DNA from 2 places in the Streptomyces sp. NPDC096152 genome. Region 1 is predicted to be linked to the other one. Evidence: riboswitches for the same ligand, from Rfam matches in the RefSeq annotation. Region 1 holds a riboswitch; the other holds the start of a gene.
What was found. Region 1 has a riboswitch for cobalamin ahead of ACIQ9G_RS19020 (HoxN/HupN/NixA family nickel/cobalt transporter). Riboswitches for the same ligand answer to the same signal wherever they lie in the genome.
Positions count from the first base shown of each region.

Region 2: linked by a shared signal. The riboswitch ahead of ACIQ9G_RS05200 (cobalamin biosynthesis protein) and the one ahead of ACIQ9G_RS19020 (HoxN/HupN/NixA family nickel/cobalt transporter) in region 1 are both predicted to bind cobalamin.

Region 1 is NZ_JBIWFW010000005.1:281,280-285,168, forward strand. It holds gene ACIQ9G_RS19010 (glycoside hydrolase family 13 protein) at 1-795, opposite strand, end outside; gene ACIQ9G_RS19015 (ArsR/SmtB family transcription factor) at 1,091-1,465, opposite strand; cobalamin riboswitch at 1,546-1,746, shown strand; partial or broken gene ACIQ9G_RS19020 (HoxN/HupN/NixA family nickel/cobalt transporter) at 1,744-2,873, shown strand; gene ACIQ9G_RS19025 (nucleoside hydrolase) at 2,866-3,861, opposite strand.
Region 2 is NZ_JBIWFW010000001.1:1,189,397-1,193,285, reverse strand. It holds gene ACIQ9G_RS05210 (anion permease) at 1-1,221, shown strand, start outside; gene ACIQ9G_RS05205 (hypothetical protein) at 1,256-1,486, shown strand; cobalamin riboswitch at 1,647-1,790, shown strand; gene ACIQ9G_RS05200 (cobalamin biosynthesis protein) at 1,890-2,846, shown strand; gene ACIQ9G_RS05195 (cobyric acid synthase) at 2,843-3,889, shown strand, end outside.

The DNA.
Region 1 (3,889 bases):
GTAGACCTCGTGCACCTCGTCCCGGTCGTAGTAGGGGTGGCTGCCGGGCGGTACCCGCAGCAGCGCGTCCTCGCCGGTGGCGCCGATGTCGCCGAGGTCCCGCAGCGGCTCGTCGAGGTCCTTGACCAGGGCGTGCGCGACGTCCACGCGGAAGCCGTCGACCCCGCGGTCGGACCAGAACCTCAGCGTGGTGCGGAAGTCGGCGCGGACCTCCTCGTTCTGCCAGTTCAGGTCGGGCTGTTCGGGTGCGAACAGGTGCAGGTACCACTGCCCGTCGGGCACCCGCCGCCACGCGCTGCCGCCGAAGACGGACTGCCAGTCGGTGGGCGGGAGTTCGCCGTGCTCACCCCGGCCGTCGCGGAAGACGTACCGGTCCCGGGCCGGGGATCCCGGGCCGGCCCGCAGCGCCTCCTCGAACCAGCGGTGCTGCCGCGAGGTGTGGTTGGGCACGATGTCGGCGATCACCTTCAGGCCCAGCCGGTGCGCCTCGGCGACCATGGCGTCGAAGTCGTCGAGGGTCCCCAGGCGCGGGTCGACGTCCCGGTGGTCGGCGACGTCGTAGCCGCCGTCGGCCAGTTCGGACGGGTAGAAGGGGCTGAGCCACAGGGCGTCGACGCCGAGCGCGGCGAGATGGGCCAGCCGCTGGGTGATGCCCCGGATGTCGCCGAGTCCGTCGCCGTCGGCGTCGGCGAAGCTGCGGGGGTAGACCTGGTAGACGACGGCCTGCCGCCACCAGTCGGGGTCGCGGGACGAGAGGTCGGGCGGGGAGTCGTGCGTGGTGGTGCGGTCGGTCACGCTTTCTCCTCTTCGGCTGCGTACGAGCGTCACGTACGACTCTGTCCACCTCGCCGGAAAAGTGAAACCCGTTCGGGCAAAGCGGAGTTGGTGCGCCGAACGGCACGCGCCCGCGCCGGACCGGCGCACGCCGGATCGACGGACGCGGGGCCGGCGCGCGCCGGATCACCGCACCTCGGACCCGCGCGCCGGACCAGCGCGCCGGACCAGCGCGCCGGACCAGCGCGCCGGACCAGCGCACCTCGGATCGGCGCGCCGGTTCACCGCACCTCGGGCCGGCGCACCGCACCCCGCGTCAGCGCGCGCCGGGTCGGCCCGTGTCCGCCACGCAGTGCTGCAGCAGCTGCCGCACCTGCGGGTCGACGATCCGGTAGCGCACCACGCGCCCCTCCTTGTCCCCCTCCACGGCCCCCGCCGCGCGCAGCAGCCGCAGGGCCTGCGAGACGGCCGGGTCGTTCATGCCCGTGGCGATCGCGAGGTCGGAGACGGCGAGCGGGCCGGTGCGGTGCAGGGCCAGCAGCAGGGCGAGCCGCTTGGGGTCGGCGAGCAGGGAGAAACGGTCGGCCCAGGCACGGACGTGGCCGGCATCGCCGATCGCGGCGATGGCGTCGCACACCCGGTGGCCGTCGATCGTGCGGCGGTCTGCGCGGTCCGCGGGGACGAGATGCATGGCGTCATCCTCGCAGGCACCCCCGTGTGATCTTCCATACCTGCCCAGGTGCGCAGCTATGCAGGGAACCGCGCACGGCCCTACGGTGGGCGGGCCGTGGTGTTCGGGAAGCCGGTGACGGCCCTTCAGGGGCCCATGCCGGAGCGGCCCTCGCCACTGTGATCGGGGAGTTCCCGTTCCGTCCGGCTCACGCCGGGCCACTGGTCGCACGACCGGGAAGGCAGGGACGGCGGACGCACGACCCGTAAGCCAGGAGACCGGCCACGGCAGCTCACGAAGTGATCCACGAGGTGCTGGAGCGTGATACCGGATGACCCTGCCCGACCCTGCCCCGACGCCGTCCTTCCGCTGGCGCCGGGAGGACACCCTCAAGACCGCCGGCCTGATGGCCGTCATCGCCGTGCTGCACGTCGTGGCCTTCGGCGTGCTGTTCCTCCTCGTCGTGCCCGGGCACTACGTGGTCGGCTCCCAGGCCTTCGGCATCGGCCTCGGCGTGACCGCCTACACCCTCGGTATGCGGCACGCCTTCGACGCCGACCACATCGCCGCCATCGACAACACCACCCGCAAGCTGATGGCCGACGGCAAGCGGCCGGTGTCGGTCGGATTCTGGTTCGCCCTGGGCCACTCCAGTGTGGTCGTCGTGCTCTCCGTACTGATCGCGGGCGGCACCCAGCTCGCCGGAAAGGTCATGGACCAGGGCTCGCGCACCCACCAGGTCCTCGGCTTCATGGGGACGACCGTCTCGGGTACGTTCCTCTACCTGATCGCCGCCCTCAACCTGGTCGCCCTGATCGGCATCCTCAAGGTCTTCCGGGCGATGCGGGCGGGCACCTACGACGAGCGGGAGCTCGAAGAGCACCTGAACTCCCGCGGCTTCATGAACCGCGTCCTCGGCCGGCTGACCAGGTCTGTCAGCCGGCCCGGCCAGATGTTCCCCCTGGGCTTCCTGTTCGGCCTCGGCTTCGACACCGCCACCGAGGTCACGCTGATGGTGATGGCGGGCTCGGGGGCGGCGGCCGGACTGCCCTGGTACGCGATCCTCTGCCTGCCGCTGCTGTTCGCCGCGGGCATGAGCCTGTTCGACACCCTCGACGGCACGTTCATGAACTTCGCCTACCAGTGGGCGTTCTCGAACCCCGTCCGCAAGGTGTTCTACAACCTCACCATCACCGGCCTGTCGATCGCCGTCGCCTTCTTCATCGGCACGATCGAGCTGGTCGGTGTGCTGCACGACAAGCTCGACCTGCGCGACGACGTCACCGGCTGGATCGCCGGGCTGGACCTGGACAACGTCGGCTACGTCATCGTGGGCCTGTTCGTCGTGGTGTGGGCGGCGGCGCTGTCGTACTGGAAGGTGGCCAAGGTGGAGCAGCGGTGGGCGGTCCCGGCGGCCGACGTCAACTAGCCTCCGCCCGGGCAGCGTTCTCGACCGTCGTGAGATACAGCTTCACGTAGCGCTCGACGTCGATGTCCAGGGCCACGTCCACCAGCGGCTGTTCGCGCATCTCGCCGTGCAGTTCCGCCTCGCCCGGCCGCGGGCGGCGGTCGACGACCGTCTGCCCGCGGGCCGGGCCCGGCGCGAGGTTCACCTCCACCGGCAGCCGGTGGGTGGTCAGTCCCGCCGGGTCGGCGACCGAGCAGACCGCGCCCGCGTCGCCGAGGCCGCCGCAGACGTCGCCGAGGGTGTCGGAGGGGGTCTGGTAGGTCGCCGGGTCGCGGTGGGACAGCAGCCGCCCGGCCAGCCGGGCGCCGGGCTCCGCGCTCTCCCGGAGCCGCCGTACGTCCGCCGCCGGGACGGTCACCCGCTCGAACACGTCGAGGCCGTACATGGTGATCGGCACCCCGGCGGTCAGCAGGATCGCCGCCGCCTCGGGGTCGTGCCAGACGTTGAACTCGGCGACCGCCGTGGCGTTCCCGACGGCCACCGCGCCGCCCATGAACACGATCCGCTCGATGTTGCCCGTCACCTCCGGGTGGGTGCGCAGCAGCAGGGCGATGTTCGTCAGCGGGGCCGTCGGGACCAGGGTGACCGGACGGTCGGACGCCATGATCTCCCGGCGCAGCAGCGCCACCGCGTCCACGTCGACGGGACGGCGGCCCGGCGCGGGCAGACCGAGGTCGCCCATGCCGTCCCGGCCGTGCACGTGGTGCGCGCCCCGGGCCGGCTCGATCAGCGGGCGCCGGGCGCCGCGCGCGACGGGCACGTCACCGGCGCCCGCCTGGTCCAGGACGGTCAGGGTGTTGCGCACCACCTGGTCCACGTCCGTGTTCCCCGCGACACAGGTGACCGCGCGCAGGTCGAGACCCGGATGGCGTACGGCGAACAGCAGGGCCAGGGCGTCGTCGACGCCGGTGTCGCAGTCGATCACCACGGGGACGGGCTGACCGGTCACGGCGGGCTCCTTCCGTCGCACCGACCCT
Region 2 (3,889 bases), on a different contig from region 1:
GTAACCGCACTCGCGTTCGATTTCACGAACGGTTTCCACGACACCGCCAACGCGATGGCCACGACCATCTCCACCGGTGCACTCAAGCCCAAGGTCGCGGTGGCTCTGTCCGCCGTGCTCAACCTGGTGGGCGCCTTCCTCTCCGTGGAGGTCGCGAACACGATCTCCAAGGGTCTCGTCGACGAGACCGGCATCCGTCCCGAGGTCATCTTCGCCGCCCTGGTCGGCGCGATCCTCTGGAACCTGGTGACCTGGCTCATCGGTCTCCCGTCCAGTTCCTCGCACGCCCTGATGGGCGGCCTGATCGGCGCCGCCATCGCCTCGGCCGGCTTCGGCGCGGTCCACGGCGACGTGCTCGTCACCAAGGTGCTGCTGCCCGCCGTCGCCGCCCCGGTCGTCGCCGGCCTCGCGGCGATGCTCTCGACCCGGCTGAGCTACGCGCTGGGCAGGAAGTCGAACGGCAAGGCCGCCGACAAGGGCCACCGCGCGGGCCAGATCGCCTCCGCGGGCCTGGTCTCGCTGGCCCACGGCACCAACGACGCGCAGAAGACGATGGGTGTCATCACCCTCGCCCTGATCGCCGGCGGCGCCATCGCCCCGGGCTCCAACCCTCCCACCTGGGTCATCCTGTCCGCGGGCCTCGCCATCGCGCTGGGCACCTACATCGGCGGCTGGCGCATCATCCGCACCATGGGCAAGGGCCTGACCGAGCTGGAGCCGCAGCAGGGCTTCGCCGCCCAGACCAGCGCGGCCACCGCCATCCTGGCCTCCTCCCACCTCGGCTTCTCCCTCTCCACCACCCACGTCGTCTCCGGCTCGGTGATGGGTGCGGGCCTCGGCCGCAAGGGCGGTGTCGTCCGCTGGTCGACCGCGACCCGGATGCTCGTGGCCTGGGTGCTGACCCTGCCGGCCGCGGCCCTCGTGGGCGCCGGCGCGGAGGCCGTCACCGGCCTCGGCGGCTGGGGCACCGCCGTGGTGGCCGTCTTCCTGGTGGTCTCCAGCGGCGTGATCTGGAAGCTGTCGCGCCGTGAGGTCGTCGACCACACCAACGTCAACCACACCGGCGAGCCGGCCGGCGTGGTGACCCAGGCCATGGCCGCCGTGACCCCGCCTCCGGTGGGCCAGGTGGCGACCGAGACCGGGGCCCTCGCGGCCTCCGTCCCGGCGCAGGCCTCCGCCTCCGCCTCCGCCGACCGGGCGCATCCGCCCGCCGCCGTCTGAGCCCCGAGCACCCGGTTACAGAAGGAACATCACCATGAAGATCGACTGGGCAGCCATCGGCTCCGTCATCGGCGTCAGCCTCTCGGTCACGGTGGGCCTGGTGGCCCTGTTCACCCTCGGCATCACGGGCCTGTCCCGCCGCGAGCGGGCCGCCGCCGAGGGCAACGGCGGCGGGGCGATCGCCGCCACCGGCGCGTACGTCTGCTTCGCGGCGTGCGCCGCCGCCGTGGCCTACGGCATCTACCTGATCATGGCCAAGTCCTGACCCTCGGCGCGGCCACCGCCCGGCCTTGGGGCAGTTCGTCGCCCGCCCGGTCCGCACCGCCCTCCTCGGCGGCGCGGATCGGGCGGGCGTTTTTCGTGCCCCGGCGGGCCGATGTGGGCCTCATCTCAGTCCCCCGGTGCAGGTCAAAGGCGAGTTGACGGGTGTTCGCGGGGCGTGGTGGACTGCCCACGCCAAGTACGGCAGCAGGAGAGGAAGCCGGTGCGAATCCGGCGCGGTCCCGCCACTGTCACCGGGGAATGAACTTCCCGGAAGCCAGGAACTCTCGCCGCCGGTCTCGTCGAACCAGGGCGTGGACACCCTGAGTGAGGACATATCGCCATGCGCGGCTGCCATCCGAGGTTCACCAGCGACGTCCCGCCCGCCCCCCCGGTCGGCTGAGGCGATGGGTGCCGATCGCGTCTTCGCGTACGGCGCCGCCGCCGGCCTCCTCGGCGACCTGCTCCTCGGCGATCCGCGCCGCGGGCATCCCGTCGCCGCGTTCGGCCGCGCCGCGGCCGGCTTGGAAGCCGTGCTGTGGCGTGACCACCGGGGCTGGGGGGCGCTGCACACCGCGATGTGCGTGGGCGGCACCGTGGCCTGCGCCGGGCTCGCCGCGTCCGCCGTACGCCGCTCCCCCGCCGCCTCCGTCGCCCTGACCGCCGCCGCCACCTGGTCCGTGCTGGGCGGGACCTCGCTCGCGCGGGAGGCGCGGGCGGTCGGGCGGGCGCTGGCGGCCGGGGACGTCGAGGCCGCCCGGGCGCGGCTGCCCCATCTGTGCGGGCGGGACCCCGAGGCCCTGGACGCCGACGGGATCGCCCGCGCCGTCGTGGAGTCCGTCGCCGAGAACACCTCCGACGCCGTGGTGGGCGCCCTCACCTGGGGGGCCCTCGCCGGGGTGCCGGGGCTCCTCGGGTTCCGGGCCGTCAACACCCTGGACGCCATGGTCGGGCACAGGTCGCCGCGCCACCGGCGCTACGGCTGGGCCTCCGCGCGCCTGGACGACCTCGCCGGGTGGCCGGGGGCGCGGCTCACCGCCGTACTGGCGGCCGCGGCCGGGCCAGATCCGCGCGGGGCCGTCCGTGTCTGGCGGGCCGACGCCGGGCGGCACCCGAGCCCCAACGCCGGTCCGGTCGAGGCCTCGTTCGCCGGGGCGCTCGGGGTGCGGCTCGGCGGCACCCTCGCGTACGGGGGGCGCGTGGAGCACCGGCCGGTGCTCAACGGACCGGGGCGCGCCGTCCGGGTGGGTGACATCGAACGGGCGGTACGGCTCTCCCGCCGGGTGGGCCTGCTCGCCCTGGGCGCCGGTGTGGCCGGACGGTTCGCGATGCGCGCCGTCCTCGCGAAGGGACGTAAGCGATGAACGGCGGGCTGCTCGTCGCCGGTACGACCTCCGACGCCGGGAAGAGCGTCGTCACCGCCGGGATCTGCCGGTGGCTGGTGCGGCAGGGGGTCAAGGTCGCGCCGTTCAAGGCGCAGAACATGTCCCTCAACTCGTTCGTGACGCGCGAGGGCGCCGAGATCGGGCGGGCGCAGGCCATGCAGGCCCAGGCGTGCCGGGTGGAGCCCACCGCGCTGATGAACCCCGTGCTGCTCAAGCCGGGCGGCGAGCAGAGCAGCCAGGTCGTGCTGCTCGGCAGGCCGGTCGGCGAGCTGAGCGCGCGCGGGTACCACGGCGGGCGGCAACAGCGCCTGCTGGGCACGGTGCTCGACTGCCTCGCCGAACTGCGCGGCACGTACGACGCGGTGATCTGCGAGGGCGCCGGCAGCCCGGCCGAGATCAACCTGCGCCGCACCGACATCGTGAACATGGGCATCGCCCGCAACGCGCGGCTGCCCGTGCTCGTGGTCGGCGACATCGACCGCGGCGGCGTCTTCGCCTCCTTCTTCGGCACCGTCGCCCTGCTGTCGCCCGAGGACCAGGAGCTCGTCGCCGGGTTCCTGGTCAACAAGTTCCGCGGGGACGTCTCGCTGCTGGAGCCGGGCCTGGACATGCTGCACGGGCTGACCGGGCGGCACGCCTACGGGGTGCTGCCGTTCCGGCACGGGCTCGGCATCGACGAGGAGGACGGACTGCGCGTCTCCCTGCGGGGCGCGGTCCGGGAGTCCGTGGTGGCCCCTCCGCTCGGCGAGGACGTCCTGCGGGTCGCCGTCTGCGCCGTACCGCTGATGTCCAACTTCACCGACGTGGACGCGCTGGCCGCCGAACCGGGCGTCGTGGTGCGGTTCGTGGACCGGCCCGAGGAACTGTCCGACGCGGACCTCGTCGTGGTCCCGGGCACCCGCGGCACGGTCCGCGCCCTGGAGTGGCTGCGCGAGCGGGGCCTGGCGGACGCGCTCGCCCGGCGCGCGGCCGAGGGCCGGCCGGTGCTCGGCGTCTGCGGCGGCTTCCAGCTCCTCGGCGAG